DNA from 2 places in the Alteromonas sp. S167 genome. Region 1 is predicted to be linked to the other one. Evidence: riboswitches for the same ligand, from Rfam matches in the RefSeq annotation. Region 1 holds a riboswitch; the other holds the start of a gene.

Region 1 (5,343 bases):
ATATTTGGTTGCCATTGCTCTACCCATAGTGTTTCATCATCACTTAGCCAAATGGCACGGGGAGCAATATCAAGCGAATGCAACTGTTGTTGAAGTACAAACTGGTGAGTACGATTCACACCGCTGAAAGTGTCGTTACCCAGCCATTTTACTGCGTAGTCTGCGCTTGAAGATGTATCGTCATTTCCTTCATCCTGAACGCGATAAACATCATTTACCGCGCCTGCGGGATGCTTGGTGATTTTTGCATTGTCGGAAAGCCTAAGCGCCTTCTGCAGAAGCGGGAGGATATTCAACATTTCTGCTCTGCTTGTTGTACTGCATCATCCATTGATAGTAACCAAATATTGAGAAAACGACATAGCCTGCAAACAAGCAGGCAGACAGTGCGTAACCCACTTGAAAATATAAAAAGGCGGAAGCAATATTGATGAAGAACCAGTACACCCAGTTCTCCAATATCTTATGGGCTACCATAAAGGTAGTTATGACGCTTAGCAAGTTGATACTTGCATCGAGCAGTAAAAAGTCACTATTGAACTGAGAGCTAGCCATTATCGACAAGCCCCAAGCAAGCAACAATAAGGTAGGCACTAACAAACTATGTAACCACCATGGCCAGTGGATAATCGCGCTTTTCTCTGAACCGCCCCCCCCCTTTGACCACTGATAATAGCCATAACCCGCCATTACCATGTAAAAGAAGTTTAATGCTGACTGAAAAGGCAAAGTTACTTGCCAAAACAAGTAGGTATAGATAGCCGTGCTCACGAAAGCACACAGCCAGCACCAACTATTTTGCAAAGCGGCTAATAATACATAACCAATGGCAAGCACTACTGCCACCCACTCTAGTAGTGAAGTGGCAGCAATTTGCTCTGAAAAGCTTGTAAGGAAATCGGCCATTACGACTTTCTTGCCTGCATCGCGTCAAAGTTGAGGAACTTAGCTACAAATATTGCCTGCCCCACCTCTTCGTGCGTACGCTGCATTTCTTTACCCAAAATACCCATTACCTCACCGTATTCACCTGTCACTTGCGTGCTCGTAGAGCTAGTCGAGACAGTGATGGTGTCATAACCGTTTAACCTATCAATGAAGTTTTGGATAGGTGGAATGTATTCGTTCACCAATGGATAAAGCGACAACTCAACCATAACGTGCATAACGCCTCCTAGAACTCGTACTTAACCGTAACACCGTACTGACGACCGTTACCAATTTGAAAGTACGGCTCATCGAATGCATACTCATCGCGAGGGTCGTTACTAAAGCCGCCGAATCCACGTGTGAAATACTCTCTATCAAACGCGTTTTGTACCCATAATGAAGTTTGCCAATCGCCGCTAAATAGCACCAGTTCTGAATTCACTAAAGCAAAACTTGGCGACGTTACGTCATGGCCATCTGAGAAACGGTACTCACTTTTAAAGTCTACATCGACGCGCCACATTAGATTATCGGTAAACGCATATTCACTAAATACGTTAGCAGTCCATTTTGGTGCTTGCGCCTGACGTTGTTCATCAATAACAGTACCATCAGCAAGTGTGTAACCTTCAAATTTAGCGCTTAGGTAACCTACCGAGGCATCAATACGAAACGCATCGCTTGCAAACCAAGAAAGCTCAAGTTCAGCTCCCTTGTTTTCGCCTACATCAGCATTGGCAATGACGTCTGCAAAACCCGAGCTACCATCTTCACGCTCAATAACTTCAAAGTCACTTATTTGTGTGTCTTTTCTATCCATGAAGAAAATAGCGGCACGTGCTGTTAGTGACGGTGTAAACAGTGGTCCTTTCACACCTAACTCATAGTTCCAGTTGTACTCTTCATCAAAGAAACGTTGATTGTCTTGAAGACGATTGTCTGGGTTAAAGCCAGCGCCTTTGAAGCCGCGCGATATACTTGCATAGTAGAAATGGTCACCGGCTGTATATTGCAGTGCCACTTTACCGCCCACCATATTGGTGTCGAATGCACGGCCTAAACCGTTATTATCGATAAAGTCGAAGTCATAATTTTCTAAACGAAGGCCCGCCACCAATGTCAGGTTTTCTTGAAGCGCGGTTTCTGTCTGTAAATAAAGCGCCGTAGTGGTTGGCTCGTAGGTACTTGCATAGTCGCCGTCTGCGAAGGTGTATTGACGAAGTAAATTCTCTTCAGTGGTTTTGTAAAATGCGCCCAGTGTCCAATCGGTCATGCCATCAAACAAAGCAGCACTTTCAGATGAAACAAATCGGATTTCACCGGTTTGTGTTTCTACATCTCTGAAATAAGCGTCAAAAGAGGTATAGCCAAATGGGTGAAAGCCGGTGAACGTCCAATCTTCATCGTAGCCATACGCAATATTATGAGACGCATGTGTTGCGATAAGAATTAAGTCGCCCGCTTTTGAAGACGTTGTAGAGCGTATACTCACTGCATGGGTTTGATGCTCGTCGAAACCCGGCTCGTCCGAGCGTGTTTTATTGTCGTTATCTAATGAAAATGCGTCGTAGCCGTTATCTATATCAAACCAGCGGTAGGTTAATGCTAGCTTAGTGCGTTCGCTAACGTTACCTTCTAAAGCAAAACGCAGTGCCGATTCGTCAATATTATTGGTGTCGTCTCTGCCTAAAAACGTATTTTCAACAAAACCATCGCTGCGGTTATGTACTAATGCAACACGATATCCCCAATCGCTGTTGATATTATTGCCAGTGGCCGCTTCTATACGATAGCTATCTTTATTGCCGATACGCGCTTCAACATAATCTGGCGCGGCATCACCTACTTCATTACTAGTAAGCTTTACTGCACCGGCTAATGCACCTGTTCCATACAGTGTGGCTTGAGGGCCTCGGTATACTTCTAACTGTTTAGTATCGAAAATAATGCCCGCAGCGGCCAAACCAGAGAAGTCGAATTCATCTACGATGAAGCTAACTGAAGGGTTAATGGGTTCAGCAAATTGACTGCGCTCACCAATACCGCGAATTTGAATGAAACGTCCTCGCGAAGCACCAGCAGCAAAATTAACATTGGGAATACTGTTTAACACACTGTCGACATGAGAAGGCTGTCTGCTACGAAGACGCTCTTGATCAATAATTGAAGCACTAGCACTCAGCTGGTCTAACGTGGTTTGACGAAAATCGCCTGTTACAACAACGCGCTCTATGTCTTTTGGCGATGCGCTATCTGTTTGAGCATTTTCGCTAACGTTTTGAGCGTAAACAGAAACCGAGCTGGCAATTAATGAAAGTGTGAAAAGTGATTTGTACATGGGATCTCTTATTCTTCTAAAGAAAAAAGACCCGGCTTTAACGGCAGGTGATTAGGCTAAATTGTGCACCATCCCTACGCCGGTATTATCCGGATCAGGTGTAAGGGTTCCCACGATGTGGATCTCAGACCGAAAACGGACACCCCTTGGTAACGTGAGCGCAGCTAAACTGCCGCACTCAAAAACTGCGACGGAGTCTACCAGTTAGATAAACATCGTCAAGCGAAGTTAGCGTTAAGCTAACTTCATATTAGAAATAACATATACACTTAGCTTTCTTCGATATTCATATTAAGCCTACGAACTTCATCGTCGGTTTGTGCCTTAAGAACTTCTAAAGTTTTTCCGTGAGACGTTGGAAGGCGAGTTTCAGGATCTACTTTTACAAACACAATATCGTCGGCAAAACAAATTGTCTTTTTTGTTGCCTTGTTTCTTACCAAGCAACTTACCGTTATAGAAGTACGACCTACTGCTTTTGTCTCTAATCCAAATTCTACAATATCGCCTTGTAATGCCGGAGACTCGAAGCTAATTTCACCAATGTGCTTTGTTACCAGGCAATTGGTTTCCAATTGACAAATTGCCCAAATGGCAGCTTCTTCGTCTATCCATTCCAACGCGCGCCCACCAAAAAGTGAATTGGCATAGTTAAGATCGTTTGGCATTACTAAACGCCGAGAAAGAAAGCGCATTCGAATTCCTCTTTATAAATCGCTACTATATGGCTAAGTATAACGAAAAATCACACCTATGGCGCTAAACGAATTACGTAATTGGCTTCATTTCCCTTATGAAAACGCACAGTTAAACGCAAGCATTCATAGGCGGTTACTTGTTGTTAACGGTAACGAAACATTTGTTGATGAACAGGCCACTGCGCTACTAGCACAATTAGCCCCTGACTTAACTGTAAACACGTTCTACAGTGCTAAGTTAAAGGGTAAGAATCGACAGAATTTACTGGGAAACGAGTGGGACATTGCTGTTTTAGATTGCCGCAGTGTATTTAGGCCCAGTATTTTGATGGCCGTAGCCGGAACGGTGAAAAAAAGTGGCTGTTTGGTCTTACTGTGTCCTGACCTAGAAAAGTGGCCCCATAATGTAAATTTAGATTTTATATCGTTTGGCTACGAGCAAAAGCACAGTCGATATCTGCGCTATTTTGTAACACACCTTAAGCTGCAACCGTGGGTATGTTTTCATAACGAAAACGAAACTATTATTCCAGACAACGCCGTACTGGCGGCGAATACAAACAAGCAAAATACAGCAGCGCCGTTCAAATCGGCCGATCAAGAAAAAGCCTTTACCGAATTACAGGCCCTTTACAATAAGAAAGCACTTAATGCCACTATTACCGCGCCTAGGGGGCGAGGTAAGTCTTCTCTTTTAGGCTTATTTACTGTTCACTTGTTAAAACAAGGGCAAAACATTCTGCTTACCAGCAGCAACATAGAAAACATTGCGAATATACTACAACGTCTTCCTTTTAACGACGATGACCAACGTTTATCTATTTCTTCAAGAAAAACACGATTAGAGCTAGATTCTGGCACCTTGCAATGGGTAGCACCGGACGATCCTAGATTGGTTAACGACCATGACGAACAATGGGACATTTTAATTGTTGATGAAGCGGCCTCTATTCCTCTACCTTCGTTGCAGTCATTTATTTCCCATCATCATCATTGGTTATTAAGTACTACGCTTCAAGGATACGAGGGAAGTGGTAGCGGCTTTATGCTGAAGCTTATGCCGACTTTGGAAAGCAATAGGGTATCCCATATAACACTAACCAGCCCAATACGCTGGTATGACAACGATTTACTCGAGCGTTTCCTTACGTCGCACTGTTTGTTCAACAGCTCACTATCTCTTAGCCCTAAAAGAGACGACGATTTAGAGATACAACATGCTGTGTTTTCAATTGAAGAAATTAACCGACTGTCTTTAGAGGATGTGAGTAGCATAATGCAGCTACTTGCTTCAGCGCACTATCAGACGACTCCTGACGATTTCATGCGAATTTATGATAGCCCAGAGACAGTGCTAGCAGTACTTAGAATAGAACA
Region 2 (5,343 bases), on a different contig from region 1:
GCTGTAGAGCTAAAAAGCTATTGGGAAAACCTTCCTAGAAAGTTGCGTAATGACGATGCTTATCGTGCTGCATACGTTCAACAACTGCTTGATCAAGGCATGCATGCCGACGCTCAACAGCTTTTGGTTGGATGGCAAAAGCGTGGCCCGAACACTGCACTTTTCCCATTGTTTTCACAGCTTAATATTCCAGACTCTTCACCCTCACTACGACTGCTTGAAAGCTGGATTAAACAAGATGAAGAAAACGTTGCGTTATATTCAACACTTGGCCAAGTAGCCTTTAACTCAGGTGACGACGTACTTGCCGAAAAAGCGTTGTTAAAAGCGACCAAAATGAAAGCGCGAAAAGAAGATTTATTGCTGTTGTCAGCCATAAGTGAACGTAATCAAGACACAGCAACTGCCCTTCAGCTTTACAAAGAAGGGCAGCAAGCAATTGGTTAATGCCCAACAGCTAGGCCATGCCTAGCTGTTGATAAACATCATTAAGCTCATCATGAATTTTGGCATTTGCGAAGCGCAGGCCGTCACTGCGCGCGCTGTCGTCAATAACCTTAACCCATGATTTTCCATATTTTTGTACTTCATCGTCACTGCACGCGTCAGCGTTAAACATATACAAAGGCTGTGCGTAGTTCATTTTTGCTAGATTTGCTGTTAACTGAAACGGCTTAAGTATCTCAGGTACAGTGGCAAACATATGAAAGCCGCTATAATTCTTAGCTTGTCCGCCTGCAGAACAAATTATCATCAAGTCTTTACCCTGTAACTTGTCTCCTTTGCTTCCATAGGCAAATTGGTATTGAAGTACATCGTCTAGCCATTTTTTTAAAAGCGGTGTCATCGACCACCAATAAATGGGAAATTGAAGCACAATTCTATCGTGTCCCATCAACAGCTTTTGTTCCTTTTCCACGTCAATGTTGAAGTCTGGATATTCGCTATACATGTCACGACTCGTCGTAACTTTACCCGACTCCACAAGCTGCTTTTGCCACGTTCTATTAACGCGCGATTGCGCCAGGTCTGGATGAAAAACTAAATGCATTATTTTCATGTGCTCACTCCTTAAACGTTGTTAAAGTGAGCAAGCGCACGACGTGCTACAACATCACCAAACTCTTGAACAAAGTGACCCGCTTCTTCGACTTTCATAGGTGTTGGGCAACCTTTTATAACACTTTGCATATAGTGCATTACATCTGGCCCTAGCATTTTGTCTTTCATACCAATCGCCATAAAGGTATCGCCTTCCCATTCCTCTTTCCAAAACGTAAACGCGCGACTTGAAATATCGATACAAGCTTTATCTGGGTTTGCCACAATTTTGGGAAACTTCAGTACACCGGCTTGATACTCTCTACTGGGAAATGGTGCGGCATAGGCTTTGGCCTCTTCATCGCTGATACTTGGCGCATACTGTTTAAAGAATGTATCAAGCGATAACGAAGCGGGCTTTACGATATCATCGTGCCACTCTAGAAAAGCCGGTGTAGTAACTGGTTCAACTAATAGGCCAGTATTCATAATTAGCAGGCGCTTAAAGCGCTCTTTCATTTCCATTGGCAATGTTAGCCCCAGCAATCCGCCCCAGTCCTGGCACACCAGGGTTATGTTTTGAAGATCTAACTTCTCTATCAATCTAATAAGATAGTTTCGATGAAATTCAAAAGTATAGGTATCTTCACTCACTGGCTTATCTGACTTTCCAAACCCCAATAAATCAGGCACTACCACGCGTCCGCCCGCTTTAACAAATTCAGGGATCATCTTTCTGTATAAGTAACTCCATGCTGGCTCACCGTGAAGACATAGAAAAACATCGTCGGCATCGCGCTCGCCTTCGTCAAGGTAATGCCCTCTTAGGCCCTCGTACCCAGGAATATCTTCAACGTAATGCGCTGCAAAAGGGTAATCGGCAAGGTTCTCAAAATTAGTATCTGGTGTACGTAACGCCTGAATCATCACATTTCCTCTTTGACACAGTTAATCATTTAAATAAATTAGGTCACATGACCTAACAATTGAAATATTAGGTCATTCGACCTAAAATGACAACCTCAGATTTTGGAAAAACGCGCGTACTTTAGGTAAATTACTCAAAGCACGTGAAAAACAATGATTAACAGAACGAAGGTTGTATGAAAAAAAACGCTAAGGTGGAAAAGATACTCGATGTGGCGTTAGCGTTGTTAAAAACCGATGGTGACTATGGCGTTACTATGCGGCAGGTCGCAGCACACGCAGATATGACACTAAGCAATGTTCAATATTACTTTAAAAATAAAGACAGTTTACTGGTGGCTATGGCAGACCGTTATTTTCATTCATGCCTTGAAGAGATGCGGGCAATGCCTAAGTTTACCTCACTGCAACAGCTAGATTCTGACTTAGAACGCGTGGTCTCTGACTTTCTAAAACACGGTTTGGCACTTTCAGAAATGTGCAGAATATTTCGAGAATATTGGGCCATTTCAACGCGAAATGCTTCGATTGAGCAATATCTTGATAATTACTACAAAGCTTACGCACATGTTCTTGCAGATATGTTTCGCCCCGTTGCAGCACAAGATAGTAATGCCACTATTGCAGCATCGCTTTTCGTGCCTTTTGTTGAAGGATATTCTATTACCGCGCTGTCATTACCTGAGAATATAGACACAATAAGTAATGAAATTTGCACGCTACTTCGAACTACTTTGCTAAGAGAACATTAATAATTTCTTCATAAGCGCTTGCCCCTCTTGTTTTCACAAACATGTTAGATATATAGTAAAAAGCAAGTTACTTGTCGGAGTGCTTCACTGGATACCCAGTAAGCTGAGACCGCGAAAGCGGGATCCGTTGAACCTGATCAGGCTAATACCTGCGAAGGGAACAAGAAAATATAATGCTGAAGTAGAAATGTTGTTGTGCTGTTGTATTAGCACGCGTTGTCACTGTGGTTTGGATGTCCTCACACCTTGATGCCTTGGTGTTGCACCGCGCAAAAAGCCACATACCGCGACAACTTTCTTGCTTCAATCTTGCGTTATATTCTCCTTCACTCCTGACAAGCATTTTAAAACCTAAACGAAAGGCCAAAATGCTATGTCTACTCGACGCGAACAGCGCCAACAAGCGCAACAATTTATCAATGAATTAGCGGGCGAAGCGTACCCAAATTCAACTCGTCACTATGAAACCGGTAGCCGTGCCGATATCAATGTGGCCATGCGCCATATTCATCAGCACGACAGCTTGGTTGGCGGTACAGAAGAAAATCCACTCTTTGAGCCTAACCCAGCTATTCCGGTTTATGACACCTCAGGTCCCTATGGAGATCCGGCTCAGGTTATAGATGTTCATAAAGGGTTAGCGCCGCTAAGGCAGTCTTGGATAAACGAAAGAAACGACACGATAACGCTTAACGGTGTATCGTCTTCGTTCGCTAAAGAACGAGAAAACGATATCTTCACCGAAGATTTCCGTTTTATTCGAGAGCGTAAACCACGCAAAGCGCAACCGGGAAAAAACGTAACCCAACTTCACTATGCGCGCCAAGGCATTGTTACGCCAGAAATGGAATACATTGCCATTCGTGAAAACATGGGCAGACAAGCTATAAAAAGCGCTGAGCTAACTCAGCAGCACAAAGGCGAGCACTTTGGCGCTAACTTACCAGAGAACATTACCCCTGAATTTGTGCGAGATGAAGTCGCTGCGGGCCGCGCCATTATTCCGTGCAACATTAATCACCCTGAACTTGAGCCAATGATTATCGGGCGTAATTTCTTGGTGAAAATTAACGCCAACATTGGCAACTCCGCGGTGACTTCGTCTATTGAAGAAGAAGTGGAAAAGCTAGTGTGGTCAACCCGCTGGGGTGCAGACACCATTATGGATTTGTCTACCGGTCGTAACATTCATGAAACCCGTGAATGGTTATTGCGTAACAGCCCCGTGCCGCTGGGTACCGTGCCTATCTATCAAGCGTTAGAAAAAGTTAATGGCGTAGCAGAAGACTTAACCTGGGAAATGTTTAAAGACACCCTTATTGAGCAGGCAGAGCAAGGCGTTGACTATTTCACCATTCACGCGGGCGTACTGCTTGAGTATGTACACCTTACAGCCAAACGCGTAACCGGCATTGTGTCACGTGGTGGTTCTATAATGGCGAAATGGTGTTTAAGCCATCACAAGCAAAGCTTTTTGTACGAACATTTCCGCGAAATTTGTGAAATTTGCGCCCAGTATGATGTGTCCCTATCGCTTGGCGATGGTCTTCGCCCCGGCAGCGTAGCCGATGCAAACGATGACGCGCAGTTCTCTGAACTACGCACACTAGGCGAGCTAACCAAAATTGCGTGGGAATACGATGTTCAGGTAATGATTGAAGGCCCAGGTCATGTACCTATGCACATGATTAAAGCCAATATGGAAGAGCAGCTAACCCACTGTCATGAAGCACCGTTTTACACACTAGGCCCTTTAACCACCGACATTGCACCTGGCTACGATCATTTCACTTCAGGTATTGGTGCAGCCATGATTGGTTGGTACGGCTGCGCCATGCTGTGCTACGTAACGCCAAAAGAGCACCTAGGTTTACCTAATAAAGAAGACGTAAAACAGGGCTTAATTACCTACAAAATTGCTGCTCATGCCGCTGATTTAGCAAAAGGTCACCCAGGTGCGCAAATACGCGACAATGCCATGTCGAAAGCGCGTTTTGAATTTAGATGGGAAGACCAATTCAACCTTGCGCTAGACCCTCATACTGCCCGTGCATACCACGATGAAACCTTGCCACAAGCATCTGGAAAGGTTGCGCACTTTTGTTCAATGTGTGGCCCAAAGTTCTGCAGCATGAAAATTTCACAGGAAGTGCGTGACGTCGCTAAAGAAAACCAGGCGAAAGAAAATCAGACAAAACAAGAAGTAGCTAAACAAACTGAGGCTAAGCAAAACGCAGCAGAACAGGCACAAGTAAAAAGCCAAGGTATGCAAGACATGGCAAAGGCCTTCAACGCATCTGGCGCCGAGCTTTATCACAGTGCCGACAGCAAGGTTGAACTGCCATGACAACGCACAGTGAAAAACGCCCGACCGTATGGTGCGTGGGTGGCGTTGACTCTAGTGGCGGCGCGGGAATAACCCGCGATGCCATTACGCTGGCAGATTTAGACGTACACCCATGTGCCATTACTACGCAAATCACTGTGCAGTCTAATACGATGATGGTAAACAGTGTACCTGTTAGGGCGTCGATACTTAACGAACAGTGGCAAGTGCTTGAACACGAGGGTACGCCTGCAGCAATTAAAATAGGTGCAATTGCTAACGATGAGCAAGCCTTAT

The links. A riboswitch is a leader RNA that binds a small molecule or an ion and turns the genes downstream of it on or off. The one in region 1 is predicted to bind thiamine pyrophosphate.
Region 2: linked by a shared signal. The riboswitch ahead of thiC (phosphomethylpyrimidine synthase ThiC) and the one ahead of V7R35_RS01670 (TonB-dependent receptor) in region 1 are both predicted to bind thiamine pyrophosphate.

Annotation. Positions count from the first base shown of each region.
Region 1 is NZ_JAZETR010000001.1:395,212-400,554, reverse strand. Features, by position in the region: gene V7R35_RS01685 (phosphotransferase) at 1-299, opposite strand, end outside; gene pnuC (nicotinamide riboside transporter PnuC) at 262-906, opposite strand; gene V7R35_RS01675 (hypothetical protein) at 906-1,166, opposite strand; gene V7R35_RS01670 (TonB-dependent receptor) at 1,175-3,268, opposite strand; TPP riboswitch at 3,323-3,425, opposite strand; gene V7R35_RS01665 (acyl-CoA thioesterase) at 3,538-3,963, opposite strand; gene V7R35_RS01660 (GNAT family N-acetyltransferase) at 4,022-5,343, shown strand, end outside.
Region 2 is NZ_JAZETR010000005.1:200,478-205,820, forward strand. Features, by position in the region: gene V7R35_RS09930 (heme biosynthesis HemY N-terminal domain-containing protein) at 1-447, shown strand, start outside; gene V7R35_RS09935 (NAD(P)H-dependent oxidoreductase) at 458-1,060, opposite strand; gene V7R35_RS09940 (haloalkane dehalogenase) at 1,072-1,968, opposite strand; gene V7R35_RS09945 (TetR/AcrR family transcriptional regulator) at 2,145-2,720, shown strand; TPP riboswitch at 2,786-2,897, shown strand; gene thiC (phosphomethylpyrimidine synthase ThiC) at 3,094-5,067, shown strand; gene thiE (thiamine phosphate synthase) at 5,064-5,343, shown strand, end outside.